Regions from separate parts of the Streptomyces sp. NBC_01775 genome, predicted to be linked through region 2. Evidence: riboswitches for the same ligand, from Rfam matches in the RefSeq annotation. Region 2 holds a riboswitch; the other holds the start of a gene.

Region 1 (14,226 bases), 5.8 Mb from region 2:
CCGCCAGCACCGCGCCGACCTGCCGCTTGAAGAGGCCCTTGTTGACGGGGAAGTGCTTCTTGAGGCCGGTGACCTTCAGCAGGGACTCACCCTCGCGCGGCTCGGCGAGGGTGCCCGTGCCGCCGCTCTCCGTCCCGGGGTCCGGGGACTTCGCTGAGTTCGTCATCGGGTCGTCGTCCTTACTCACGGCGCTCACAGCTTGGGGGCAATCTCTTCGTTCCAGATGCGTTCCCTGTCCTCCTGCGCCATGTGACAGGCCGACAGGTGCCCGGGCCGCACCTCGCGCAGCTCGGGGCGCGTGGTGCGGGTGACGCCGCCCTTGGGTACGTCCGCGTAGGGGCAGCGCGGGTTGAAGGCGCAGCCCTGGGGGACGTTGATCAGGCTGGGCGGGGAGCCCTTGACGGGGATGAGGCGCTCGGTCCTGTCCCGGTCGATGCGCGGCATCGAGCCCAGCAGGCCCCAGGTGTAGGGGTGCTGGGGCTCGTAGAAGACCTTCTCGGCCGTGCCGTACTCCACGCAGCGCCCGCCGTACATCACCAGGATGTCGTCGGACAGCTCGGCGACGACGCCCAGGTCGTGGGTGATGATGACGACCGCCGAGCCGAACTCCTTCTGCAAGTCGCGCATCAGGTCGAGGATCTGCGCCTGGACGGTGACGTCGAGGGCGGTCGTCGGCTCGTCGGCGATCAGCAGCTCGGGGTTGTTGACGAGCGCCATGGCGATCATCGCGCGCTGGCGCATACCGCCGGAGAACTCGTGCGGGTAGCTGTCGACGCGCTTGCCCGGCTCGGGGATGCCCACGCGGTCCAGCAGCTCGATGGCGCGGGTGCGGGCCTTCTTCTTGTCGACCTTGTGGTGGACGCGGTACGCCTCCACGATCTGGTGGCCGACGGTGAAGAAGGGGTGCAGGGCCGACAGGGGGTCCTGGAAGATCATGGAGATCTCCCGGCCGCGCAGCTTGCGCACCTCGTCCGGGTCGGCGCTGAGCAGCTCCTTGCCGTCGAGCCAGATCTCTCCCGATATCTGAGGCCGCTGGCGGCCGTACTGGCCGACGGTGTGCAGACCCATGATGCCCAGCGAGGTCACCGACTTGCCGGAGCCGGACTCGCCGACGATGCCGAGGGTCTGGCCCTTCTCCAGGGTGAAGGAGAGCCCGTCGACGGACTTGACGATGCCGTCCTGCGTGGGGAAGTGCACGCGCAGGTCGCGGACCTCCAAGAACGCGGTCGGCGGCTCCTTGTCCAGCGTGGGCTCACCGGGTGCCGTGCCCGAGGCGGTCAGACCCGGGACCGCCTCGGCCTTGGTCACGTCCGCCTTCTCGACGTCGGCCTTGGCGGCTTTGGTGTCCTTGGCGTCGGCCTTGGCTGCCTTGGCGTCCTTGGCGTCGGCCTTGCCGTCGTCCTTGTGCTCGTGGTCTGTCATCCGAGCCTCACTCGTGGGTCGATCACGCCGTACAGCAGGTCCACGATGAGGTTCGCGATGACGACGGCGGTTGCGGTGATGAGCGTGACACCGAGGATGAGCGGCAGGTCCTTGTCGGTGATCGCCTTCAGCACCGCCTGGCCGAGCCCGGGGATGCTGAAGGTGGTCTCGGTGAGGATCGCGCCGCCCATCAGCGCGCCGATGTCGATGCCGAGGAGCGTCAGGATCGGCGTCATCGTCGAGCGCATGGCGTGCTTGCCGATGACGACCGGCTCCTTGAGGCCCTTGGCCCTGGCCGTACGGATGTAGTCCTCGCCCATCACTTCCAGCATGGTGGCCCGGGTGATGCGGGCGTACATCGCTCCGAAGAGGAAGGCGAGGCTGATCCAGGGGAGGATCATGCCGCTGAACCACTTGGTCACGTTCTCGCCGAACGGGGTGAACGAGTTGCTCACCAGGTCCAGTTGGTAGGCGAAGAGCGTCAGCAGGATCAGGCCGGTGAAGTAGACCGGGAGCGAGACGCCGGCCAGCGCGCCCGTCATGCCCAGCCGGTCCCAGATGCTGCCGCGCTTGAGCGCGGAGACGACGCCGACGGCGAGGCCGATCAGCAGCCAGAGGATGGCCGCGCCGAGCGCCAGGGACAGGGTCACGGGCAGCCGGTCGGTCAGGACGGGCCAGATCTCCTGCTCGGTGCGGAACGAGTAGCCGAAGCAAGGCGCTGAGCAGTGCGTGGTGTCGCCGCCGCCCGTGTAGTCGCGGCCGACGAAGATGCCCTTGAAGAACTCGAAGAGCTGCACCAGGACCGGGTCGTCCAACTGGAGCTTCTGGCGGATGCCTTCAATGGCGTCCTTGTCGGCCTGCTTGCCGACGAACATGGTGGCCGGATCCGTGCCGGTCCACTTCGGGATCAAGAAGAAGATGCAGAAGACCGCCAGGATGATGACGACCAGCATCACTGCGACGGCGAACAGCCGCCTGATGAGGTATGTGAGCACTGCTCTCGGCCGCCCGGCGGCGGCCCGGCCTCTCCCCGGGTGCGGGGGTCGGTACCGGGCCGCCCGTAGCTGCCTTCACCTGCCCTTCGTGCCAGCGGCGGGTGGCGCCGTCAGATGGTGATGTGGGTGGCTGCGTCCGTCATGCGGCGTCAGGCACCGCTTACTTGACGCCGATGTTGACGAAGTCGTACCAGCCGCTGTAGGCGTCGGTGGCGTAGACGTTCGTCAGTCGGCTGGAGCGCCACTGGATCACCTTGAGGTAGGTCAGGGGGAGGTAGTAGCCACCCTTCATGACCTCCTTGTTGACCGCGGCGTACTTGTCCGCCGCCTTGTCCGGGTCCAGCTCGGCGATCGCGCCGTCCATGCCCTCGTCGACCTTCTTCTCGTCGATCAGGGCGTAGTTGTTGTTGCCGTTGTCACGGATCTTCTTGCTGTGCCACAGCTCGACGCCGTAGCCCTGTCCACTCGGGAAGTCCGGGCCCCAGCCGTACATGACCATGCCGTAGTTCTTCTGCTTGACCTTGTCCTGGTTACCGACGATCGAGGAGCCCTGGGCGCCGTCGAACTGGTCGATCTCCACGTCGATGCCGACCTTCTTCAGCGACGCCTGGATCGCCTCGGAGGACTTCACATCGGCCTTGTCGGTGTTGCGCACCGCCATGGTGGTCTTGAAGCCCTTCGGCTTGCCGCACTTCTTCAGCTCGGCCTTGGCCTTGGTGACATCGGGCTTGCCCTTGGCGATGCCGTACTGGTCGTCGCTCTTGTCGTGGCCGGGGACGACCGGCGGGAGCATGTTGATGGCGAGACCGCCACCGGCCATCGGGCCACCGCGCGCGGTCTGCACGGACTTGTGGTCCGTGCCGTAGATCGCGGCCTTGCGGCAGTGGATGTTGTCGAACGGCTTGATGCTCTGCGGGAACGCGACGTACGAGATGAACCCGGACTGCGAGTTGTCGACGTTGCCCTTGTGCTTCTTGAGCGCGGTCGTGCGGCCCTGTGAGTCCATGCCGCGCTGGTTGAGGTCGAGGTCCGCGTCCCCGTTGATGAGGCGCTTGTCGCGCTCGTCGGGGTTGGTGAGCAGCGTGACCTGGACCTTGTCGGGCAGCGCCTTGCGCAGGTCGTCGTTCTTCTTCGACCAGCTCGGGTTGCGCACCAGCGTCAGGTTCTTGTTCGGCGTGTACGACTGGAACTTGTACGGGCCCGAGGAGAACGGCTTCAGCGCGTACTTGGACTTCGCGTCCTTGTCCTTGCGCACCGGCGAGTTCGTCGGCATCGCGAGCATCTGCTCGAAGTCACCGTTGCGCTCGGCGAGGTGGAAGGTGATCTTGTTGCCCTTGGTCTCGATGCCCTTGAAGTCACCGCCCTCGTACGGGCCCTTGTACTTCCCGTCCGGGTCGAGGATGTCCTTCAGGTACGTCGGCCCGCCGGACAGCACCTTCTGGGCCCACTGGCGCTCGATGCCGTACTTGACGTCCTCCGCCGTGATCGGCTTGCCGTCCTCCCACTTCAGGCCGTCCTTGAGCTCGTACTCATAGGTCTTGCCGTCGTCGGAGATCTTGGCCTTGGCCTTGGCCAGGTCCGGCTTGAGGTTGATGCCCTTCTTGCCCGGCGCACCGTCGTAGCTCACCAGCTGGCGGCTGTAGTAGCGCGCGAAGTCGAAGGCGAAGGCGTAGTACATCCTGGTGGTGTCCCAGGAGTCGGCGTCCTGGACGCCGACGTACTTGATCGTGCCGCCCTTCTTGTCCGACGCCTTGGCGACCTTGTTGATGCCCGCGTTGAAGCCGGCGCCCGCGCTGTCGCTGTCGCTGTCACCGCCGCCGCAGGCCGAGGTGGCCAGCAGAGTGCCGATGGCGAGCGCGGAGACCGCGGCCAGTCGACGCCTCGATGTGCGTTTGGTTCTCACTGTCTCGCAACCTCCGTGTAGGTCACGGCCCGCACCATCGCGAGGCCGGGGGGATCTTGGCTGGGGGCTCAACGGGTCCCCTTGGGATCGAGCGCGTCGCGCACTCCGTCGCCGAAGAGGTTGAAGGCGAGCACCGTGAGGAAGATCGCGACACCGGGGATGATCATGTACATCGGGTCGGACTCATAGAACTGCACGGCGTCGGACAGCATCGAACCCCAGGAGGCGGTGGGCGGCTTGACGCCCACCCCGAGGAAGCTGAGCGCGGCCTCGGTGAGGATGTTGGTCGGGATCATCAACGTCGTGTAGACGGTGATCGGCGCGACCAGGTTCGGCATCAGTTCCTTGGTGAGGATGTAGCGCCGCCCGGCGCCCAGGCTTCGCGCGGCCTCGATGTACTCCCGCTCTCTGAGCGAGAGCACCTGGCCGCGCACGATCCGGCCGATGTACGGCCAGCCGAAGAAGCCGATCACCAGGATCATCACCAGCAGCCGTACGCCCGTGCCGGCGAGACCGAGCATGTCGTTCGGCATGACCGAGATCAGCGAGATGATGAAGAGGAGCTGCGGGAAGGCGAGCAGCATGTCCATCACGCGGCTGATGACCGCGTCGAGCCAGCCGCCGAAGTAGCCGGCCAGGGTGCCGAAGAGGGTGCCGATGACGACGGCGACGAACGCGGAGAGGAAGCCGACGAGGATGGAGACCCTCGCGCCGTAGACGATCCGGGCGAGGATGTCGCGGCCACTGACGGGCTCGACGCCGAGCAGGTGATCCCCGCTGATGCCGCCCAGGCTGCTCTTGGGGGTGCTGAACAGCGGGTCGATCAAGTTCTCGTGCCGCTCGTTGGGGCTCTGGCCCGTGAGCCCGGTGATGAGGGGCGCGAAGATCGCGACCAGGACCAGCAGCAGGACGATCGCGCCGCCGATGAGCGCCACCTTGTCACGCTTGAGCCGCTCCCAGGCGATGCGGCCGAGGGAACGGCCCTCGATCGCCTTCTCGGCACCGGTGGGGGCCGGCTCCGCGACCGCGGATTGCGCGGACGTCTCCTCGTGCAGTGGTGCCGTCATCGTGTTGGGAACCCCTTCTCGACCGGCAGTTGACCAGTCCACGCACACCGCTGTAGCGGCCGTTAAGCATGCAATTCGTAAACAAGGCCGAACAGCCTTATGGCTCGGGAGTCTTCATCGCGCTCACGATCAGTCGCCAGACCCACCGGGGAATGGATGCGCAACTGTGATGTGACTCGGCATGTTCCGTTATGCGGACGGAAGTTGACGTTGAGCGGTGCCTGACCAGGGGTTTTGTCCCGATCTGGGCCATCTGTAAAGCAGCTGGAACAGGCTGTCGCTCAGAAGGTGCGGGGGTACCCGTATCCGAAGCCCGGAGCGGCGCCCTGGGCCGCTCCGGCGTGGGCGTCACGGTCGAAGAAGGGCCGCGACTGGCGGCGCAGCCACATGGCCACCGGGTCGTAGTCGTCCGACATGGCGACCGTGGAGACCGGCAGCCCCGCGGGGACGGCCAGTACAGATTGCGCCATCATGCGTCGCGCGGCCTCGACGGAGACCGGGCCGTTGTCGTACAGCTCCAGGCCGATGGCCAGATACGGCACGCCCAGCGAGGGCTGCACCCAGGCCCGGCGCAGCGACCGGACAGCCGGGGTGTGGTGCGCGTTCTGGCTGAGCTGGGCGTAGAACTGCGGGATGTCGAGGGCGGGTTCACTGATGCGCAGCGGGCCGGCGGGCAGCTGGTCGAGGCCCACGGCGATGCGCCGCAGATCCGGCCAGGGGATGCCCAGGCCGCCGCCGGGAGCGTGCGGATTCAGCCAGATTCCCCAGCGGTCGGGAAAGAGGGCCGTGGCGATGTCCCGGCCGCTGACGACCTCGTGCGCGCGGTTCCAGCCGGAGGCCGCCAGCTCCTGGGCAGAGGTGACGCAGGGGGCGTAGCCGTAGCCGCCCACCTCCATGTTTCCGTACTGCGCGTCGGGGGACCCGGCCTGCCCGTTCCACAGCAGCATCCACAGCTGGCTTCCGGCGAGCGCCTGGAGCAGGGCCTCGTAGGTCTCGAAGGTGTCATAAACCCCCGGCGACACCTGCCGCAGGAGCTGCTCGACGCTTCCACCCGCGCTCACCTGGGCCGCCCTTCCCCTGCCGTCACCTGCCGTCACCGCTTCTCCACCTGGATCCGGTCCTCGGACCGGACACGTCGCAGGCCCCGCCCCGTCATCCAACCAGCTTACGAGCCGACCCGGGCATCGGCGTTCCTACTCAGCCTCGCAGCGTCCCCGTACTCAGTCGTGCCCCGGTCGCGCGTAGAAGGGCCGCACGCACTGCCGCATCCACTCCACCACGGGATCGCGGGCCGCATCCAGCAACACCATCTGGACGGGCCAGCGCACCTCGGCGGCGTGCAGGGCCCTGCCGAGCGCCTCGTGGGCCGCCTGCCGCGACTCCGGCTCCAGCATGTCGAGTTCGAGCCCGACGAAGAGCGCGGGCGGATCGCCCTCCGCGCTGGCGAGGGCGCGCCGCGCCGTCCGTACGAAGGGGAGTGCGCCGAACTCGGAGGAGGCGGCGGACAAGAAGGTCACCGGGTCGTCCTGCCAGTCCGGTTCGTACAGCCGCACCCGTGCGCCGCGGGCCACTCCGGCGACGGCCTGCTCGGCCGCGGTGTTCTTGCACAGCTCGGCGACGGCCTCCGGCGGCAGCGGCACCCCCACCGTGCCCTCCGGATTGACGGCGATGCCCACCTGCGGCGGCAGGCCCCGCGCGAATTCCCTGGCGGGGGCGATGGTGAACGACATGTGGCCGCCCGCGACGCTGAGGAACTGCTCCTCGGAGCTGAAGACGGGGACGTAGGCGGCGCCGTCCAACTCGATGGTGGGAAGGTCCAGGTCGCGGCTCTCCCGGCCGCCGCCCTCGGGCAGCGGCACCCATACACTGCTGCGCCCCAGGACCTCCAGCAGCCGGGCACCGGCTCCGGGGACCTGAACGGAGGCGGCCAGCGCCTCCTCCAACTCGTTACCGGGCCAGCCGCCTCCGTGTCCGGGGCCGAAGTGCTGCGGCTGCGGTGGCTGCGGCGGAACTGTCATGCGGCCAAGCCTATCCATGATCTCCGCCTGCCCGTCAGCCCTGCACAGGGCCGCTGACCCCGGTCGCGTCCGGGGTCTTGCCGCTGGTGTCCCCGTCCACGGCCCCTTCGCCGCTCCCGGGCGGCGGCACCGCGGGCGCGCGGGCCCCCGGAACGGGCGAGGGCACATCGGCGGACGACGCGGGGGTGAAGATCACCTCGCGCAGCGCCTGGGCCGAGCCCCGGTCCAGCAGCACCGAGGAGACACATCCGCCCGGCAGCCGTCCCGTCTGCGCCGCGGCCCGCAGTCTGCGCACCGCCCGCAGATGGCGCCGGAAGGCGTACCCCGAGACCCCACGGCCCCGCTCGGCCTGCCCGGACAGCGCGTCCCGGGCCGTCACGTCGAGCAGCAGCAGGTGGAGCGCGCGCCCCCGGCGCACCGCGTCCCTGGCCAGCCAGCGGCGTACCCAGCTCTGCGTACCGCAGTCGTGGACCACCACGGCAGCCCCCGAGGCCAGCGCCCGGCGCAGCCCCGCGTAGTGCGCGATCCGCACCAGCGGGCGGTAGACGCCGTACGGCAGCCAGCCGGGCAGCCGGCGCTCCCAGCGCTCCCGGGTGTCCTGGGAGTCGACGCGGATGACGTCGGCGCGCGCGGGCACGGCCGCGCGGATCAGCGTGGACTTGCCGCCGCCGGGCAGTCCCGAGACCACCACCACGTCCCCCGCCGGGTAGCGCAGCGTGTGTCTGGCGACGGTCCCCCGCAGGTCGTGGGGAACGTCGGCACGGGTGGCCGTGGCCGCGTCTGGTCCCCTCGCTGTCGTATCGGCACCGCGCAGGCTGCCCACGGATCACCCCTCCCGGACGCGACGGCTCCGCCGCCGCTCCAGAAGAGAGTGTCAAGAAAAGGTAATGCGATTCAAGGTGAATGCCTCCCGCTCAGGGGCAGTCATGGTCCGCTCACCCGTGCGATGATGTCCGGGCCAACTCCATACCGGCCGTTCGAGCCCGCGCGGGAGAGTCCCTGGCAGCAGCACGCCGGGGCGCCGAAGGAGCAAGATCCTCCCTTGAATCTCTCAGGCCCCGATACCGCGCGGGCGAGGCAGATCTGAAAAGCGGGCCCTCGTGCGACGCGACGCGTGGCACGGCGGCTCCACCCACGGTGCAAGCCCGGCTCCAGCCGTTCGGGAGCTGTCGGCGAACCTCTCAGGTTCCGATGACAGATGGGGAGGACATCCGTGTCACACCCAGCTTCGGGAGCCTGAATGACTGAGCCTGAGCCCTCGGCCGCCCCTGCGCCGACCGCGCACGATCCGGCCGTACGCAAGACCGCCCTGGACGCCACGCACCGTGCGCTGGGGGCGACCATGACCGACTTCGCGGGCTGGGACATGCCGCTGCGCTACGGCAGCGAGCGCGAGGAGCACTTGGCGGTCCGCTCCAGGGCGGGGCTCTTCGACCTCTCGCACATGGGCGAGATCACCCTCACCGGCCCCCAGGCGGGCGAGCTGCTGGACTACGCGCTGGTGGGCAATCTCTCCAAGCTGGCCGTCGGCCGGGCCCGCTACACCATGATCTGCGACGAGAACGGCGGCATCCTCGACGACCTGATCGTCTACCGGCTGGCCGACCAGGAGTACATGGTGGTCGCCAACGCGGCCAACGCGCAGGTGGTACTGGACGCGCTCCACGAGCGGCTGGACGCCCCGGAGACCGGGCTGCGCAGCGGCGCCGAGGTGCGCGACGACCGCGACGGCTACGCGCTGCTGGCCGTCCAGGGCCCCGAGGCCGCGGGCATCCTGCGCAAGCTGACCGGCTTCGACGTGGACGGGCTGCGGTACTACGCGGGCGAGCGCGACATCGTCGCGGGCCGGGCCGCGCTGATCGCCCGTACGGGATACACCGGCGAGGACGGCTTCGAGCTGTTCGTGGCGCCCCAGGACGCGGAGGCCGTCTGGAGCGCGCTGACGGAGGCGGGCGCCGACGCGGGCCTGGTGCCGTGCGGGCTCAGCTGCCGGGACACGCTGCGCCTGGAGGCGGGCATGCCGCTGTACGGGCACGAGCTGTCGACCGCGCTGACGCCCTTCGACGCGGGCCTGGGCAGGACCGTCAAGTTCGAGAAGACCACGAACGAGGGCCGCTTCGTCGGCCGGGAGGCCCTGGCGGCGGCGGCCGAGCGGGCCGAGTCGGCACCGCCGCGCAAGCTGGTCGGGCTGGTCGCCACCGGGCGCCGGGTGCCGCGCGCGGGATACCCCGTGGTCGCGGGCGAGGGCACGGTCATCGGCGAGGTCACCTCCGGCGCCCCCTCTCCCACCCTGGGCAAGCCGATCGCGATGGCGTATGTGGACGCCGCGCACGCGGCGCCCGGCACCGAGGGCGTCGCGGTGGACATCCGCGGCTCTCATGAGCCGTACGAGGTCGTCGCGCTTCCCTTCTACAAGCGCGGCTGATCCCCTCCGCAAGCGTCGGCCGACCCCTCGGCCGCCGCCCGTCCGGTGTCCCCATCCGGTGTCCGGCGCTGCCGGGGCGGGGAGAGTGTTTCCCGTCCCACCTGCCAAGACCGTTTCCGTCGCACGCATCTCATCCGGGAGAATCAGACCATGAGCAACCCCCAGCAGCTCCGCTACAGCAAGGAGCACGAGTGGCTGTCGGACGCCGAGAGCGGTGTCGCGACGGTCGGCATCACCGCGCACGCCGCGACGGCGCTCGGCGATGTCGTCTTCGTCCAGCTCCCCGAGGTGGGGGACACCGTCACCGCGGGTGAGAGCTGTGGCGAGCTGGAGTCGACCAAGTCCGTCAGCGACCTCTACTCCCCCGCCTCCGGCGAGATCACCGAGATCAACCAGGACGTCGTGGACGACCCGGCGCTCGTCAACTCCGCCCCGTTCGAGGGCGGCTGGCTGTTCAAGGTGACGCTGTCCGAGGAGCCGAAGGATCTGCTCTCGGCCGACGAGTACACCGCGTTCGCCTCCGGCAGCTGAGGCCCGCCCGCCCGCGCCCCCTGCCCCGCTTTCCGTGCCGCCCAGCCCGCCTCCTCTCCCAGGGATGGTTCTTTACATGTCGCTTCTCAACAGCTCTCTCCACGAGGTCGACGCCGAGGTCGCCGCCGCCGTCGACGCCGAGCTCCACCGCCAGCAGTCCACCCTCGAAATGATCGCGTCGGAGAACTTCGCCCCCATCGCCGCCATGGAGGCGCAGGGCTCGGTCCTCACCAACAAGTACGCCGAGGGCTACCCCGGCCGCCGCTACTACGGCGGCTGTGAGTACGTCGACGTGGTCGAGGACCTGGCCAGGGACCGGGTGAAGGCGCTGTTCGGCGCCGAGGCCGCCAACGTGCAGCCGCACTCGGGCGCCCAGGCCAACGCCGCCGCGATGTTCGCCCTGCTCAAGCCCGGCGACACGATCATGGGCCTGGACCTGGCGCACGGCGGTCACCTCACCCACGGCATGAAGATCAACTTCTCCGGCAAGCTCTACAACGTCGTGGCCTACAAGGTCGACGACGAGACCAGCCAGGTCGACATGGCCGAGGTCGAGAAGCTCGCCAGGGAGCACCGTCCTCAGATGATCATCGCGGGCTGGTCCGCCTACCCGCGCCAGCTCGACTTCGCCGCCTTCCGCCGCATCGCCGACGAGGTCGGCGCCCTGCTGATGGTCGACATGGCGCACTTCGCCGGTCTGGTGGCCGCGGGCCTCCACCCCTCCCCCGTGCCCCACGCGGACGTCGTCACGACCACGACACACAAGACACTGGGCGGCCCGCGCGGCGGCGTGATCCTCTCGAAGAAGGAGTACGCGAAGAAGATCAACTCCGCCGTCTTCCCCGGCCAGCAGGGCGGCCCGCTGGAGCACGTCATCGCGGCGAAGGCCGTCTCCTTCAAGATCGCCGCCGGCGACGACTTCAAGGACCGCCAGCGCCGCACGCTCTCCGGCGCCCGCATCCTGGCCGAGCGCCTGCTGCGCCAGGACTCCGTCGACGCCGGCGTCTCGGTCCTGTCGGGCGGCACCGACGTCCACCTGGTCCTGGTCGACCTGCGCAACAGCGAGCTGGACGGCCAGCAGGCCGAGGACCGGCTGCACGACATCGGCATCACGGTCAACCGCAACGCCGTGCCGAACGACCCCCGTCCCCCGATGGTGACCTCGGGCCTGCGCGTGGGCACGCCCGCGCTGGCCACCCGGGGCTTCCAGGACGAGGACTTCACCGAGGTCGCCGACATCATCGCCGAGGCGCTGCTGCCGGACTTCGACGAGGCGAAGTCGAAGGCCCTCGCCACCCGCGTCTCCGCTCTCGCGGAGAAGCATCCGCTGTACCCGACCCTGGGCAAGTAGGGCTCCCCCGCGTTTCTCCCCCGGCCGGAGCCGGGGGAGAAGCGAGGGCCAAAGACACCGGCCACCACCACCCCACCCAGCAACACCCCGACGTCCCGCAGGGGCAGGGAGCCGCCATCATGGCCATCTCGGTCTTCGACCTGTTCTCCATCGGCATCGGCCCGTCCAGCTCGCACACCGTCGGCCCCATGCGGGCCGCGCTCATGTTCGCGCGACGCCTCAAGAACGAGGGCGTCCTCGCGCACACCGCCTCCGTGCGCGCCGAGCTGTTCGGCTCGCTCGGCGCGACCGGGCACGGCCACGGCACCCCCAAGGCGGTGCTGCTGGGCCTGGAGGGCGAGTCGCCGCGCACGGTCGACGTCGAACGCGCGGACGAGCGGGTCGAGCGGATCCGCACCGAGGGCCGGCTGCGGCTGCTGGCGGCCGAGATAGGCGATACGCACACCGTCCCCTTCGACGAGCGCACCCAGCTCGTCCTCCACCGCCGCCGCTCCCTGCCGTACCACGCCAACGGCATGACGCTCTTCGCCTACGACGAGGCGGGCACCCCGCTGGTGGAGAAGACGTACTACTCGGTGGGCGGCGGCTTCGTCGTGGACGAGGACGCCGTCGGCGAGGACCGCATCAAGCTGGACGACACCGTGCTGCGCCACCCCTTCCGCACCGGTGACGAGCTGCTGCGCCTGACCCGGGAGACCGGGCTGTCGGTCTCCCGGCTGATGCTGGAGAACGAGAAGGCGTGGCGCACCGAGGAGGAGATCCGCGCGGGCCTGCTGGAGATCTGGCAGGTCATGCGGGACTGCGTCGCACGCGGCCTGAGCCAGGAGGGCATCTTGCCCGGCGGCCTCAAGGTCCGCCGCCGCGCGGCCACCTCGGCCCGCCAGATGCGCGCCGAGGGCCGGGCCGAGGCGCAGGCGATGGAGTGGACGACGCTGTACGCCATGGCCGTGAACGAGGAGAACGCGGCGGGCGGCCGGGTCGTCACGGCCCCCACCAACGGTGCGGCCGGCATCATCCCCGCCGTCCTGCACTACGCCCACCACTACGTGCCCGGCACGGACGACGAGGCGATCATCCGCTTCCTCCTCGCGGCCGGCGCGATCGGCATGCTCTTCAAGGAGAACGCCTCGATCTCCGGCGCCGAGGTCGGCTGCCAGGGCGAGGTCGGCTCCGCCTGCTCCATGGCCGCCGGCGGCCTCGCGGAGATCCTGGGCGGCAGCCCCGAACAGGTCGAGAACGCCGCCGAGATCGGCATCGAACACAACCTCGGCCTCACCTGCGACCCGGTCGGCGGCCTCGTCCAGATCCCCTGCATCGAGCGCAACGGCATGGCGGCCGTCAAGGCCGTCACCGCGGCCCGCATGTCCCTGCGCGGCGACGGCCGCCACCACGTCTCCCTCGACAAGGCCATCAAGACCATGCGCGAGACGGGTGCGGACATGAAGGTCAAGTACAAGGAGACGGCGCGGGGCGGGCTCGCGGTGAACGTCATCGAGTGCTGAGCGCACCTGTCCTGACCAGGTGATTCGCGTCTTTCAGCGCTGTCACGGGCTTGCCCTTCCGTACGGGGCGAATGTCCCTCGGAAGTCCCTGTGACAGAGCTGAAGGTCCCTCCTTCGCAGGACAACGCCGGCGAGGCCGTCTGCGCGAACGCGTGCGACGGCGAGCCGGCGGAGGTGCCCGGGGTCCGGGCCGACGTGGACGCCGGCGGGTGGCCACCGCGCTCAACCATCGGTGGCCACGTGCCATCGATGGTTGAGTGAGATCATGGGCAACTTCGAGATCGACACCAGCTTGGTGCGCTCCCTGGTGAGAGAGCAGCATCCGGACCTCGCGGGGTTGGACCTGCGTGCGGTGGACGGCGGCTGGGACAACCAACTGTGGCGTCTTGGCGAGGAGTTGGCCGTGCGCATGCCGCGCACGGAGCGCGCGCCGTCCCTCCTGCGCAAAGAGCACCGGTGGCTGCCCGCCCTGGCGCCGCGCCTTCCGCTGCCGGTCCCGACCCCCACGCGGATCGGTGAACCGTCCGCGCGCTTCCCGCGGCCATGGACCATCGCGGCCTGGGTTCCTGGCGAACCGGCGGACCGCGCCCCGATCAGCCACGACCGCGCGGCTGACACCTTGGCGGGCTTCCTCAAAGCGCTTCATACGCAGGCGCCCGCCGAGGCACCGACCAGTCCGGATCGCGGGGTTCCCCTTGGCACGCTCGCGGACGCCGTCGAAAAGACACTCGCGGAAGCCGCCGCTGAAGGCGTTGCCGATGATCTCCGGAATGTCCGGGACATCTGGGACGAGGCCCTTGCGGCCCCCGATTGGCAGGGCCCGCCGGTATGGCTGCACGGCGATCTTCACCCGGCGAATGTCGTCGTCTCGAACGGGACGCTCTCGGGCGTGATCGACTTCGGTGACCTGTGCGCAGGCGATCCGGCGGTCGATCTCGCGGCTGCGTGGGTGCTCCTTCCCGCGGGCGCGGCATCACGGTTCTTCGATGCGTACGCGAACGCGGAGGGGGAC
Region 2 (14,226 bases):
CTTCTCGACGCCGGCCCGTACCCCGACGACTCCCGCCTACAGGCCCTCGCCGCCGAGATGAACCTGGCCGAGACCGCCTTCGCGCGCCCGCTTCCCGACGACGGGGACGCGGACTGGGCGCTGCGCTGGTTCACACCGACGACCGAGGTCCCCTTGTGCGGCCACGCGACGCTCGCCACCGCGCATCTGCTGGCCGCCGACGGACTGCTGCCGGAGGGCGGAACGGTGCGCTTCCGTACGCTCAGCGGGGTGCTCATGGCCACCCGCGACACGGACGGCACCCTCACCCTCGACTTCCCCACCGCACGGCTCAGCCCGATACCCGTTCCCGAGCACGCCCCGGCCGCGCTAGGCGCCCACCTCGTGGCCGCCTGGGACACCGGGAGCCTGGACATGCTGCTCCTGGAGGTCGCGGACGAGAAGACGCTGCGCGGACTCGTCCCGGACTCCGCCGCAGTCACCGCGCTGCCCAGCCCAGTCGTGATCGTCACGGCCCCCGCGGACCATGACGGGTCCGCCGACAGGGGCCACGACTACGTCTCGCGGGTCTTCGGGCCCGCCGTGGGTGTGCCGGAGGACCCGGTCACCGGCAGCGCGCACACCGCACTCGCCCCGCTGTGGTCCGAACGGCTGGGCCGGAACGACCTCACCGGCCTCCAGGCCTCACGGCGCACGGGTCTCGTCCACACCCGGCTGCGCGGAGAGCGCACCTTGCTGGGCGGAAACGCCCTCACCGTCCTGGACGCGCGCCTGGAGGCGGAGCTGTGACCACCGCGCCGTGACCCGGTGCCACTCCTGCCGGGTCACGGCGTGGGCAGCCAGTCCACCTTCCCCGCGAGCAGCGCGTAGCCGACGAAGGCGACGATGTCGATCAGCGCGTGCGCGACCACCAGCGGCCCGACCCGGCCCCAACGCCGGTACAGCAGGCCGAAGACGAGGCCCATCGCCAGGTTTCCCAGGAAGCCGCCGACGCCCTGATAGAGGTGGTACGACCCGCGCAGTACGGCGCTCGCGCACACGGCCGCCGGTACGGACCAGCCCAACTGGTCCAGTCTGCGCAGCACGTAGCCGACCACGATCACCTCCTCCAGCACGGAGTTCTGCACGGCGGAGAGGATCAGCACCGGATACTTCCACCACACCCCGGGCAGCGATTCCGGCTCCACGGTGAGGTTGAACCCGCTTGCCTGGGCCACGAGATAGAACGCGATGCCGCAGCCGCCGATCCCGGCCGCGACGGCGGTGCCCCGGCCCAGGTCGAAGCCGGGCCTGAGCCGGTCGAACCCCGTCGCCCGCAGCCCTCCGGCCCCCTCGCGGCCCAGCAGGTGCGCGACGAGTGCGACGGGCACCAGCGCCGTCACGATACTGAAGAGCTGCCAGGCCAGATCCAGCCATGGGCGCCCCGGCGCCCGCGAAGAGTTGAGCTGCGCCGCCTGGTCGGCCAGGCCGCCGGGCTCGGTCAGGGCCCCGACGAAGTGGATCACCGAGGAGACCCCGCTCGCCCCCAGCGAGAGGGCCAGGACCAGCAGCAGTTCCGTACGCAGCGTCCGCCGCTCCGGCCCGTCCTCGATGAGTGCCGCCCGCGGTGAGGGCGGGTTGTCAGGCGCCTGTGCGCGCACACGAACCTCCAGTTCCGAATGCCGTTCCCATCCCGTTCCCCCGTCCCACGCCTCCGGCCGGCTCCCCGTCCCGCACCGCCCGTACGGGCCCGCTGACCCGGTTCAGCAATCCGGCCTCATCCGTACCCGCATCACGCTAAGGTCACGAAAGCAGGTACGAACAACGCAGGTGCGAACTATGTGCGCGATCGACCGGGGGGACGAGCGCAGTCAAGGTGTGCCGCCCCTCTGCCGTGCCGCCAGGAAGGCTTCCAGGAGGAGCGCCTACGCCATGCCACGTCACAGCTTGCCCGACAACCCCGGTCCGCACGGCGCGCGGGGCCCCCGCGCGCTCGAACACTCGAAGCGGTCCGGCGCGCGCCGCCGCCCCGAGTCCCGGGGGCGGTCGCGTCGGCGCAAGGTCACGCTCGCCACTGCGCTCGTCCTGGTCCTGGGCGCGGGCACCTTCGTCGCCGCGCGCTCGGGCATGCTGCCGTTCGGCGGAGACTGCGACGGCTCCTCCGTCGAAGTGCGGGTCGCCGCGTCACCGGAGATCGCCCCGGCACTGCGCCGGGTCGCCGACGAGGCGCGCGAGAGCGAGACCAAGTCGGACGGGCGGTGTCTGAACGTACACGTGAGCGAGCGCACCGGCGCCGAAGTGGCTGACACGCTCCAGCGCGGCGGCAAGGGAGCGAACGTCGACTACGACGTATGGCTGCCGGACTCCCGGATATGGGTGGACCGCGCCGCCACCTCGGGCCGTGCCCCGTCCCTGGATCCGCTCGGCAATGTCGCCAGCTCGCCCCTCACCCTGGCCGCCGTGCCCTCGGCGGCGCGGCGGATGGGCTGGCCGGGCAAGGCCTACTCCTGGTCGCGGATCGCCTCCGCCACCACGGGGGACAACGATCTGCGCATCGGCAGTGCCGACCCCTCCCGCAGCGCGACCGGCCTGCTCGCCCTGACCCGGATCCGTGAGGCCACCGTCAAGGAGGGCGGAAAGGACTCGGGGACCGAGGCGGCAGCCGCGGCCAAGCAGCTGGCCGAACGAACCGCGCCGGGCGACTCCCAGGTGCTGGCCACACTGCCGCGCGACAACTCGGGCGCCGAACTGGGCAATCCGCAGCGCAACCAGGCCCTCGTCCTCTCGGAGCAGGCCGCCTTCGCCCACAACAGGAGCCGGGGCGACACCCCGGGGCTGCGGCTCTTCTACCCCGACACCTCCAAGAACGGGTCGACGGCCCTGGACTACCCCTACACCCTCGTCAACAGCAAGAAGCTGGGCACCACGACGAGCCGGGCGGCGCTCCGCTTCCAGACCCTCCTCGGTGGCAGCAAGGGCAAGCGGGCCCTGGCCGCGCACGGCTTCCGGCCGGCCGGCGGCCAGGCCGGTGAGAGCCTCGCGCGTAGGGCTGGGGCGCGCGCCCCCCAGCCCTACACCGCGACCCCGGGCGAGCCTCCCTCGGCCGATAACGTCCGGGCGGCGCTGGGCATGTGGACGATCACCGTGCAGAGCGCCAGGTTCACGCTCGTCGTGGACTCCTCGGCGTCGATGGCGGCACCGGTGCCGGGCCGTGACGGACAGTCACGGATGGATGTCAGCAAAGCCTCGCTGATACGGGGCCTTTCGCAGTTCACCCCGCAGGACGAGGTGGGGCTGTGGGAGTTCTCCACGCGCCTCAAGGGCAAGAAGGACTACCGCGAGCTGGTGCCCCCGGACCGCCTGGGTGACCGCGACGACGACGGTGTGACGCAGCGCGACAGGCTGACCGGCGCCTTCGGCAAGATGAAGCCCATCCCCGGCGGCGCGACGGGCCTGTACGACACAGCACTCGCCGCCTCCCGCGAGGCTCGCCGGGGCTACGCCCAGGGCAGGTTCAACGCCGTCGTGCTGCTCACCGACGGCGCCAACGAGGACCCCGGCAGCATTTCGCGCCAGGAGTTGGTCACCGAGCTGGAGGAGATGGGCGATGGCAAGCCGCCGGTGCCGCTGATCGCGATCGCCGTGGGTCCCGACGCCGACGAGAAGTCCGCCAAGGAGATCGCGAAAGCCACGGGCGGCTCGGCGCACCAGGTCAACGACCCGGCGCAGATCCACGCGGTGATCCTCAAAGCCGTCATGGAGGCGGGCAGCCGAAGCTGATCCGCTACGGCCCTTCGGCCCAGGTGTGCACGGCTCCGCCCTCGGCGACGCGTTCGCAGTACGCGCGCGTCACGGCGGCCAGCGCCTTGTCCCGGTCCAGGCCCGCCTCCAGCGCGCGCCGGTAGGCCCCCACCTGCCACGAGGCGCCGTTGACGCGCAGCCGGCAGCGCTCCTCGATCACCGAGAGGTAGTGGTCCCGGTCGGCCGGCGCCACGCCCCAGGCGTCGAGTCCGGCCGCGGCGAGCGGCAGCAGTTCCTCGCGCACCAGCCGAGTGGCGGGCATGCGCACCATGCCGGGTCCCCGGCCCGAGCGCGGCCACCACAGCTCGGCATCGATGCCGTGCCGGCAGGCCGCGTCGAAGTTGCGCGCCGCGTCCCCGAACGGCATCCGGGTCCATACCGGCCGCTGCTCGTCGGCCAGCGCGCGCACCAGCCCGTAGTAGAAGGCGGTGTTGGCCAGCACGTCGGTGACCGTCGGCCCGGCGGGCAGCACCCTGTTCTCCACCCGCAGGTGCGGCGCACCGTCCATGACTCCGTAGACGGGCCGGTTCCAGCGGTAGACGGTGCCGTTGTGCAAGGTCAGCTCGGACAGGGAGGGCGTGCCCCCGGCCGCGAGCACCTGCTGCGGGTCCTCCTCGTCGCAGATGGGCAGCAGCGAGGGGAAATAGCGCAGGTTCTCCTCGAACAGGTCGTAGGCCGAGCTGATCCAGCGCTCGCCGAACCACGTGCGCGGGCGCACGCCCTGGGCGCTCAGCTCGGGCGGGCGGGTGTCGGTGGCCTGGAGGAAGAGCGGCACCCTCGACTCCCGCCACAGCTCATGGCCGAACAGGAAGGGGGAGTTGGCACCCAGCGCGATCTGCACGCCGCTCACCGCCTGCGCCGCGTTCCACACGTCGGCGAACCGGCCGGGGGTGACCTGAAGATGGAGCTGTACGGAGGTGCAGGCCGCCTCGGGGGCTATCGACTCCGAGGTACAGGTCAGATGCTCGACGCCGGCGATGTCGAGGGCGACTTCCTCGCCGCGCGATGCCATGATCTGGTCGTTGAGCAGCGTGTAGCGGTCGCCCTCCGTGAGGTTGGCCAGCGTGAGATCGCGATTCGTGAGGGTCGGGAGAATTCCGATCATGACGATGCGCGCGTTCACCTCGCGCGCTTGCCGGTCCGCGTACGAGAGACCGGTGCGGAGTTCTTCGGCGAGCTGGTCGAATACCCTCCCGGAGAGCGCGTGCGGCACAATATTCACTTCCAGATTGAACTGTCCCAGTTCTGTCTGGAAATCTCGGCAGGCGATGTGCTTGAGAACCTCCGCATTCACCATCAACGGCTGTCCGCCGGCGTCGGCGAGATTCAGCTCGATCTCCAGCCCCATGAGATTCCTGGGACGGTCGAACCTCTTCTCCTCCAGGAGCTGCGCCAGTCCCCGCAGACACTCGCGCAGCTTCTGCCGGTAGCGCTGGCGGTCGGACAGGTCGAACCTGCCGGCCACGACCTTCTCTCCCATCGGAGGGTTCCTCCCCTGTTCGTGGTTCGGTCCGGGCGTGCGGTCCGAGCGTGCACCGATGATGCCCCTCATCGCGCCGGATAACGCCTGCGAGTGCTGACTCGGAGGTCAACTGCCGCTAGGCTGGCAGGTGACGCACGGCACATTCCTTCGGCATACGGCGGGGCCGGGTGCCCTTCGCGTGCGTCTCGTGAAAAACACCGACGACATCAGGCCGACCGCGATTCGAGTGGAATCCAAGGTCATTGGGGCCTCCTTGTCGTCGCAGCAGGTGAAAAGCCTGCCGATTCGGCCGATTATGCCCTTACGGGAAACACCGGAGTACGTTAGCGGAAACCCCACTCGAACACATCTCGTATAAACTCCGCGAACGAGGCAGAGACTTGGCGCCCCCGGCTTGCTCCTGTCGACGCCCCCGCCGCGCCCGCGGCCACCCCTGCGCCGACACAGTCGTCCGCGCCCCCGCCGAGCACCATATGTCTCCGAAGAGAGGCGACCCGCCATGCCGCTTCACGTACCCCCGGCCCCAGCCCCCGCCCTGCGCAGTGTCCTGACCGCTCTGAGCTCTCCCACTGCGGTCCGCGGTACCCGCGCCCCGGCAGCGCTGCGCGCCGCCCGGGGTCCTCTGCGACCCGAACTTCCGCTTCCGGCGCACGAGATGGTGCACGTCGGTCCACGTACCACCGAGCAGCGCGCCGCCGCGCTCCGCGAGGGCGACCCGGGGACAAGCGGGCCCCGTACCCGTCTGACGGGCTGGCGCTTCCTGGTGCGCGACACCGGCGCCGAGCAGGGCGACACCCGGTCCCCGGCGCCGCACGCCGGTACGGCCGAGGCGGTCCTCACCCCGGACGGCTGGGCCTTCGGCCAGTTCCGACAGGGTCCCTACGTGATGTCCACCGTGCGCGCGCTGCGCCAGGCCGAGGCCCTGCCCACGCCCTACCAGCCACGTCTGCTGTCCGTCCCCGAGCTGTACATGCTCACGCTGTGGCTGCACCGCGACATCTCGGCGGATCCCTCGGCCGGCTCGCCCGACCCGGCCGACCTGCTCATCCCGCTGGCGCCCGCGCCTCCCGGCATCGCCCCGCACCAGCCTCACCGCGTGGACGCGCTGCTCCCCGTGCTGACCCGCAGGCTGGTCGCGGCTCCGGCGTCCCTGCTGCGCACGCCCGCGTGAAACGCCGTCTGTCCTGCGGCGCGGCCGTGCGTGTCCGTGCGACCCTCCGGATGGACTAGTCCTATGGGCCGGGTGAACCCCCCAAAGTGACCGTGTCGTTGGGCGCAACCGCCCGCCCGGGTGACGCGTCTGTGCGGTTGGGAAAGTGCTGACGCGAAATCCCTGCGGATTCGAGCCAGCGGCGGAACACTGGGGGACGGACCGGAATTACGGGGGATCGGCTATGGGCATCCAAAGCCGCAGGACAGACGCCACCACACGACGGAAGACGACACCGACAATGTGCAAGCACCAGCCACCGTGCCCGACAGCGGACTCAGCAGACAGGGAGGCCGCGCAGCCCGTGGCCCACCACCCCGAGCAGGGATGGAGCCTGCTGTGCAACGGGGTCCTGCTCTTCGAGGACACAGGTGAGCTGCTGCCGGACGGCCAGATCATCGCTCCGCACCGGCCGCTCGGTACGCACCACATCACCACAGCCGCCTGACGAGCGGGCTTCGAGCCAACGTCACAGAACATCCAGGGCCGGCCCGGCGTCCCGCCGCACCGGCCCTGACATGTGCCCGGCCCTCACCCGCCTCCCCGCAGGCCCGGGCCGTGGGTCAGTCGTCGTACTCGGCCACCGGCGGGCACGAGCAGACGAGGTTGCGGTCACCGTAGGCACCGTCGATCCGCCGCACCGGCGGCCAGTACTTGTCGGCCGCCCGCACCCCCGCCGGGAAGACCGCCTCCTCGCGCGGGTAGCCCTGCTCCCACTCGCGTCCGAGCATGGCCGCGGTGTGCGGCGCGTTGCGCAGCGGGTTGTCCTCCGCGCCCCACTCCCCCGAGCCGACCCGCTCGATCTCCGCACGGATGGCGATCATCGCCTCGCAGAAGCGGTCGAGTTCCGCCAGGTCCTCGCTCTCAGTGGGCTCTGTCATCAGCGTGCCCGCGACCGGGAAGGACATCGTCGGCGCGTGGAAGCCGTAGTCGATCAGCCGCTTGGCGACGTCGTCGATGCTCACGCCGGTCTGTTTGGTCAGCGGCCGGACATCGATGATGCACTCGTGCGCCACCAGCCCGTTCGGCCCCGTGTAGAGCACCGGGTAGTGCGGCTCCAGGCGCTTGGCGATGTAGTTGGCACTGAGCACCGCCACCTGTGTCGCCCTGCGCAGACCCTCGGCGCCCATCAGGCGGACGTACGCCCAGGAGATCGGCAGGATCCCGGCCGAGCCCCAGGGCGCTCCGGAGACGGGACCGATACCGGTCTCCGGGCCCGCGGCGGGCTGGAGCGGGTGGTTGGGCAGGTACGGCGCCAGGTGCTCGCGCACCCCGATCGGGCCGACGCCGGGCCCGCCGCCGCCGTGCGGGATGCAGAAGGTCTTGTGCAGGTTGAGGTGGGAGACATCGGCGCCGAACCGCCCCGGCCTGGCCAGCCCGAGCAGCGCGTTGAGGTTGGCGCCGTCGACGTACACCTGGCCGCCGGCGTCGTGCACCGCGGCGCAGACGTCGGTGATGTGCTCCTCGAACACGCCGTGCGTCGAGGGGTAGGTGACCATCAGAACGGCCAGTCGCTCGCCGTGCTGCGTGATCTTCTCCCGCAGATCGTCCACGTCGACGTCACCGTTGTCGCTGGTCTTGACGACCACGACCTTCATGCCCGCCATCACGGCGCTGGCCGCGTTGGTGCCGTGCGCCGAGGACGGGATGAGGCAGATGTCGCGCTGCGCGTCGCCGTTGGCATGGTGATAGGCGCGTACGGCCAGCAGCCCGGCCAGCTCGCCCTGGGAGCCGGCGTTGGGCTGGAGGGAGACCTTGTCGTAGCCGGTGACCTCGGCGAGCCGGTCCTCCAGCTCGTGGATCAGCGTCAGATAGCCCTCGGCCTGCTCGGCCGGCGCGAAGGGGTGCAACCCGCCGAACTCGGGCCAGGTGACCGGCTCCATCTCGGTGGTGGCATTCAGCTTCATGGTGCACGAGCCGAGCGGGATCATGCCCCGGTCCAGCGCGTAGTCCCGGTCGGCGAGGCGGCGCAGGTAGCGCAGCATCGCCGTCTCGGAGCGGTGTTCGTGGAAGACGGGGTGGGTGAGGTACTCGTCGGTGCGCAGCAGGCCGGCGGGGAGCGTGTCCTCGGTGGCCGCGTCCAGTTCGTCGATGTCCACGGCGCCGGCGGCGAGGCCGAACGCCTTCCAGACGGCCGTCAGTTGCGCGCGGCCCGTCGTCTCGTCGCAGGCGATGCCGACGTGGTCCTCGTCCACCTGCCGCAGATTGACCCCGTCCTCGCGGGCTCGCCCGGTCACCTCGGCGGCCCGGCCGGGTACGCGTGCCGTGACGGTGTCGAAGAAGGCGTCGTGCGCGAGTTCGACCCCGCCGCCGCGCAGCCCGGCGGCGAGAACGGCGGCGTAGCGGTGCGTACGGCGGGCGATCGCCGCCAGCCCGTCGGGACCGTGGTAGGCCGCGTACATCCCGGCCATCACGGCGAGGAGCACCTGCGCGGTGCAGATGTTGCTGGTGGCCTTCTCCCGGCGGATGTGCTGCTCGCGGGTCTGGAGGGCGAGCCGGTACGCCTGCTCGCCGTCCGCGTCCTTGGAGACGCCGACGAGCCGTCCGGGCAGACTGCGGGCGAACTTCTCGCGCACCGCCATGTAGCCGGCGTGCGGCCCGCCGAAGCCCATGGGTACCCCGAAGCGCTGGCTGGAGCCGACGGCGATGTCGGCGCCCAGCTCACCCGGCGAGGTCAGCAGGGTCAGCGCGAGCAGATCGGCGGCGACCGTGACGACGGCGCCCAGCTCGTGCGCGCGTTCGACGACGGCACGCGGGTCGCGCACGGCACCGGAGGCGCCGGGGTACTGGAGGAGCACGCCGAAGACGCCGCGCTCGACCACCTCCTGCGGGATGCCGTCGCCGAGGTCCGCGACGATGATCTCGACGCCGGTCGGCTCGGCCCGGGTGCGCAGCACGGCGACGGTCTGCGGCAGACAGTCCGCGTCGACCAGGAAGACGCCGTCCTTGACCTTGCCGACCCGGCGGGAGAGCGACATCGCCTCGGCCGCCGCCGTCGACTCGTCCAGCAGGGAGGCGCCGGAGGTGGGCAGCCCCGTGAGGTCGGCGACGACGGTCTGGAAGTTGAGCAGCGCCTCCAGCCGCCCCTGGCTGATCTCCGGCTGGTACGGGGTGTAGGCGGTGTACCAGGCCGGGTTCTCCATGACGTTGCGCAGGATCACCGGCGGCGTGAAGGTGCCGTAGTAGCCCAGACCGATCATCGAGTGCAGCACCTGGTTGCGCGCCGCGAGGGAGCGCAGCTCCGCCAGCACCTCGGCCTCACCACGCGCCTCGGGGAGTCTCAGCTGCTCGGTGCTCTTGATCACGTCGGGCACGGCTGCGGCCGTCAGCTCGTCGAGCGAGCCGTAGCCGACCTGGGCGAGCATCTTGGCCTGCGCGGCACTGTCGGGGCCGATGTGGCGGCTCTCGAAGGGGGCGCCACGCTCCAGCGAGGAGAGCGGGATGCGGTGGGAAGTCATCTGCGGGGGCCTCCTGGTCTCTGCGACCTACGAGGGGCACCTGTCACGGGTGCCCGGACGGCCTCCCCCTCTGTCATCTCAACCTGAGAGTTTCACCGGTCCGCCCACATGCCGGACGGCCCGGCTTTCACCGTCGGTGAGGAGGGGCATCGGCGCTGGTCCGGGCCCGCCCTGCTTTCCAGAGTGACCTCGTCCGCGCGGTACGTGAGCCTGAGAGATTCCGGGGAGGAGTTGCTCCTTCGGCGCCCCCGGCACTCACCGGAGGACTCTCCCGCACGGGGTCGACAGCCGTTTATGAGCTTATCAGCGGCCCCTCGAGCAGCGACCCGACGTGCACTCAAGTGGCCAATCCCGGAAAAGTGCCGTTTCGTTGTGGGTACACGACTGATTCGTTGTGGGTACACGCATCCCCGGCGACTGCTCACCGTGGGAGGGAGACACCGTGCAGACCGACATCGATCCGCGGAGCCTGATCGGCCGCAAAGCGTACGACCGCGAGGGCACCAAGATAGGCACCGTGGACGAGGTGTACCTCGACGACGCCACAGGCGCACCCGAGTGGGCAGCCCTGCGCACCGGCCTGTTCAGCAGGGACGCCTTCGTGCCGCTGGAGCCGAGCAGCCTGGACAGGGAAGGGCTGCGCGTCCCCTTCGAACGGGCCCTGATCAAAGACGCTCCTGACTTCGGGGTGGGCCGCCATCTGTCCCCGCAACAGGAACTTCAGCTCTACCACCACTACGGGCTGGACGTGCCCGTGGGAGGCGAGGCCCCGGTCCCTCCGGACCACGACTTCGGACGGGTTGCCGGCGCCGGGGACTGATCTGCCCGCCCCCCGCTGCCGGACGCGCCCTCGCGCCAGGCCAGCACCGCCGCGATCTGGGCGTCCAGCATGCGCGGCTCGGCCGGCTCCAGGTCCGGGTCGTCCACGGAGAACGTCCGCACCCTGCCCGGCGGCGAGTCGGGCTCCTCGAAGCGGACGGTGACCTTCCCGACGCCGCTGCCCTGCACCCAGCCCCTGCCGTGCTCGGCATGCCGTACGTCCCGCCCGGGAATCCACTGCCGGTCGGCGAGCACCACCGGCTCGTGCGCGCCGGACAGCGCGCTCTCCTCCCCCGCGCCCGCCGCTTCCTTCGTAGCCTCCGCGGCCTCCTGCGCCGCCTCGGCCTCCGCCTCGCTGCGCGCGGCCTGGGCCTGGGCGAACAGATCCTCCTGTGTGAAGTCGGCCAGGCCGCTCACGGCCACGCCGAGCAGCCGCACGCCCGCCGTCGTGTCCACTCCCTCCAGCAGCCGCTGTGCCGACTCCTTGACGACCCCGGGGTCGTCGGTGGGGCCACGCAGGGTCTCGGATCTGGTGAGCGTGGAGAAGTCATAGCTGCGCACCTTGATCACGACCGTCCGGCCCGAGCGCCCGGCCGCTCTCAGCCGCGTCACGCAGCGCCCGGCGAGCCGCTCGACCTCCAACCGCACCCGCGTACGGTCGGTGAGGTCCACGTCGTAGGTGTCCTCGACGGAGACCGACTTCGCGTCCCGCTCGGCCACCACCGGCCTGTCGTCGGTCCCGTACGCCATCGCGTGCACGGAGGTGCCGTGCGCCTTGCCCAGCAGCCGCAGCAACTCATCCACGCCGGCCTCCACCACCTCACCGACGGAGGTGATCCCGGCTCTGCGCAGCGTCTCGGCGGTTGCGGGGCCCACCCCGGGCAGGGTGCGCACGGTCAGCGGCGCCAGCATCTCCCGCTCGGTGCCGGGCTCTATCAGCACCAGCCCGTCGGGCTTCGCCTGCTCCGAGGCGATCTTGGCCAGCATCTTGGACCCCGCGAGCCCGACAGAGCCGCTGAGACCGGTGGCCGCACGGATGTCCGCCCGCAGCCTTTCCCCCACCTCACGAGCCCCCTGCGGGCCGCCTGAGGTCCCGTCGAGCGCCTCCCCGGCCTCCAGGTCGACGAACGCCTCATCGAGGCTCAGCGGCTCCACCAGAGGCGACAGACGGTGCAGCAGCTCCATGACCACGTCGCTGACCGCCCGGTAGACCCCGAAGCGGGAGCCGAGATACGCCGCGTTGGGACACAACCGCCTCGCCTGCGCCGTGGGCATCGCGGAATGCACACCGAAGCGTCGCGCCTCGTACGACGCCGTGGAGACCACCCCGCGCGGGCCCAGCCCTCCGACGACCACGGGCTTCCCGCGCAGGCTGGGCTTGGATGCCTGCTCCACCGCGGCGAAGAAGGCATCCATGTCCAGATGCAGGATGGTCGGCTGGCTCCTCACGTCTGCCGATGCTGCCGTACGGGTCTGACAATCTCAGCCCGCGCGGTTGCGACGGCGCGCCAGCTCGTCCTCGGGATGGTGTCCGACCAGGGTCTCCCCCGTGTCGACCCGCTCGCCGTGCAGCTGCGAGAGCGCGCCCTCGACGTCCTTCCAGACCACACCCACCGCGATGCCGAAGACGCCCTGCCCGCCCTGGAGCAGGTCGACGACCTCGTCGGGCGAGGAGCACTCGTAGACGGTGGCGCCGTCGCTCATGAGCGTCATACGGGCCAGGTCGGTCCTGCCCCGCGAGCGCAGGTGGCGGACGGCGGCGCGGATGTTCTGGAGAGAGACCCCGGTGTCCAGAAGACGCTTCACGATCTTGAGGACGACGATGTCCCGAAAGCTGTAGAGCCGCTGGGTGCCGGAGCCGTACGCGGGCCGGATGCTGGGTTCGACCAGGCCGGTGCGAGCCCAGTAGTCGAGCTGCCGGTAGGTGATGCCCGCCGCCGTGCAGGCTGTGGGCCCGCGATATCCCACCTCTTCCGGCGCGGCGTCCGCCGGGGGGTCGTCCGACGAGGGGTCCGCCGGTGGAGTGGACGGCCGCCCCGGGGGCACCTCCCGGCCGGAGGCTGGGGGAGGGCCGTCGGGTGGGGACGAGTCGCCAGCCGCCGTACCTTCGCCGCCGGTGCTTGTCACGCCGACCTCCGTCCTTCACATCCCGGGTTACCCCCGGAACCTGCCCACATGAAGGTAGGCAGTCACTCCGGGTGCGTCAACGATCGCCACACTCGGCATGGCGAGTGATAATGCCCCACAGGGTGGTTTCGCGCACCCTTGGTCCGGGAATGGCTGGCCGAATGGCCAGGCCAGGATGAAGCCAGGTCTCCGGTAGGGGCGCCGCGGCCCCGGCGGGGCTACGGACGCCATCCGTCACTGGCTGCTGGTACCGAAGTCCTCGGGAGAGATCTGGTCGAGGAACTCGCGGAACTTCTCCACCTCGTCCTCCTGCTCGTCCGGGATCGCGATCCCGGCGTCGTCCAGCACACCGTCACTGCCGTAGATCGGCGTTCCCGTGCGCAGGGCGAGCGCTATGGCGTCGGACGGACGTGCGCTCACTTCGACTCCGCTGGCGAAGACCAGCTCGGCGTAGAACACGCCCTCCCGCAGATCCATAATGCGGACCGCGGTCAGCTCCTGACCCACTGCTTCCAGGACGTCCTTGAACAGGTCATGGGTGAGTGGGCGTGCGGGGGTCATGCCCTGCTGGGCGAAGGCGATCGCCGTCGCCTCCCCCGGGCCGATCCAGATAGGGAGGTAGCGGTCGCCTCCCACTTCTCGCAGGAGCACGATCGGTTGGTTGGTGGGCATTTCCACCCGGACACCCACGACGTCGAGCTCATTCACACAGCAACCCTAGGCCGTGCCGCGCCTGTTTGGGTAGTCGGGCAGCCTTCCGGTGAGGGCATCCGTGTGCCGAATCAGTCACCGCGCGGGTGCAGGGCGGACTGCACAAGGGCCGCGTGCAGCCGTACGGAGAGCCCCGCGAGTTCCTGTGCGGTGCTCTCGGCCCGGGCCCTGGTACGGGGATCAGGGTGCCGCCGCAGGGGTGCCACAAGCTGCTCCACGAGGTCCGCCTGGCGCCCGGCAGCCGCCTTCATGGCCCGCAGGTGGCGCGGTTCGAGCCCGAAACGGCCCAGCTCGGCCACCAGCCGGGCCACTGTGACCTCCGTCAGCTCATAGGCCCCGTCGGAGGCGGCGCCGACCAGGCCGTACGACTCCCACTCCGCCAGCTCCTCCTCGTCCACCTCGGCGACGGCCAGCAGCTCCTTGCGCCCTATACGCACGGCAGGAGCCGGAGGCGTCACCTCCGGCTCCTGGATCTCGCGGGTGGGGGCGGGGACCGCCGGCAGCGGCTCGCCTCTGCCGAGGGCGTCGAGATGCTCCCTGATGACCTTGAGGGGCAGGTAGTGGTCCCGCTGCATTCTCAGGACATAGCTGAGCCGCTCGATGTCCTCGGCTCGGAACTTCCGGTATCCGGAAGGGGAACGGTCCGGCTCCACCAGGCC

Evidence for each region. A riboswitch is a leader RNA that binds a small molecule or an ion and turns the genes downstream of it on or off. The one in region 2 is predicted to bind glycine.
Region 1: linked by a shared signal. The riboswitch ahead of gcvT (glycine cleavage system aminomethyltransferase GcvT) and the one ahead of gcvP (aminomethyl-transferring glycine dehydrogenase) in region 2 are both predicted to bind glycine.

Annotation. Positions count from the first base shown of each region.
Region 1 covers NZ_CP109104.1:2,887,340-2,901,565, forward strand. Annotated here, with positions in the region: gene OHB04_RS12830 (ABC transporter ATP-binding protein) at 1-166, opposite strand, end outside; gene OHB04_RS12835 (ABC transporter ATP-binding protein) at 193-1,422, opposite strand; gene OHB04_RS12840 (ABC transporter permease) at 1,419-2,417, opposite strand; gene OHB04_RS12845 (ABC transporter substrate-binding protein) at 2,578-4,320, opposite strand; gene OHB04_RS12850 (ABC transporter permease) at 4,389-5,387, opposite strand; gene OHB04_RS12855 (enhanced serine sensitivity protein SseB C-terminal domain-containing protein) at 5,669-6,448, opposite strand; gene OHB04_RS12860 (enhanced serine sensitivity protein SseB) at 6,608-7,405, opposite strand; gene OHB04_RS12865 (AAA family ATPase) at 7,440-8,228, opposite strand; glycine riboswitch at 8,384-8,482, shown strand; gene gcvT (glycine cleavage system aminomethyltransferase GcvT) at 8,646-9,830, shown strand; gene gcvH (glycine cleavage system protein GcvH) at 9,981-10,361, shown strand; gene glyA (serine hydroxymethyltransferase) at 10,438-11,712, shown strand; gene OHB04_RS12885 (L-serine ammonia-lyase) at 11,832-13,214, shown strand; gene OHB04_RS12890 (aminoglycoside phosphotransferase family protein) at 13,480-14,226, shown strand, end outside.
Region 2 covers NZ_CP109104.1:8,649,322-8,663,547, reverse strand. Annotated here, with positions in the region: gene OHB04_RS38200 (PhzF family phenazine biosynthesis protein) at 1-768, shown strand, start outside; gene OHB04_RS38195 (CPBP family intramembrane glutamic endopeptidase) at 804-1,571, opposite strand; gene OHB04_RS38190 (substrate-binding and VWA domain-containing protein) at 1,891-3,738, shown strand; gene OHB04_RS38185 (glutamate--cysteine ligase) at 3,743-5,239, opposite strand; gene OHB04_RS38180 (hypothetical protein) at 5,742-6,413, shown strand; gene OHB04_RS38175 (DUF5999 family protein) at 6,694-6,900, shown strand; gene gcvP (aminomethyl-transferring glycine dehydrogenase) at 7,016-9,910, opposite strand; glycine riboswitch at 10,099-10,194, opposite strand; gene OHB04_RS38165 (PRC-barrel domain-containing protein) at 10,353-10,730, shown strand; gene OHB04_RS38160 (DNA polymerase IV) at 10,646-12,178, opposite strand; gene OHB04_RS38155 (MerR family transcriptional regulator) at 12,212-12,697, opposite strand; gene OHB04_RS38150 (bifunctional nuclease family protein) at 13,091-13,564, opposite strand; gene ftsR (transcriptional regulator FtsR) at 13,639-14,226, opposite strand, start outside.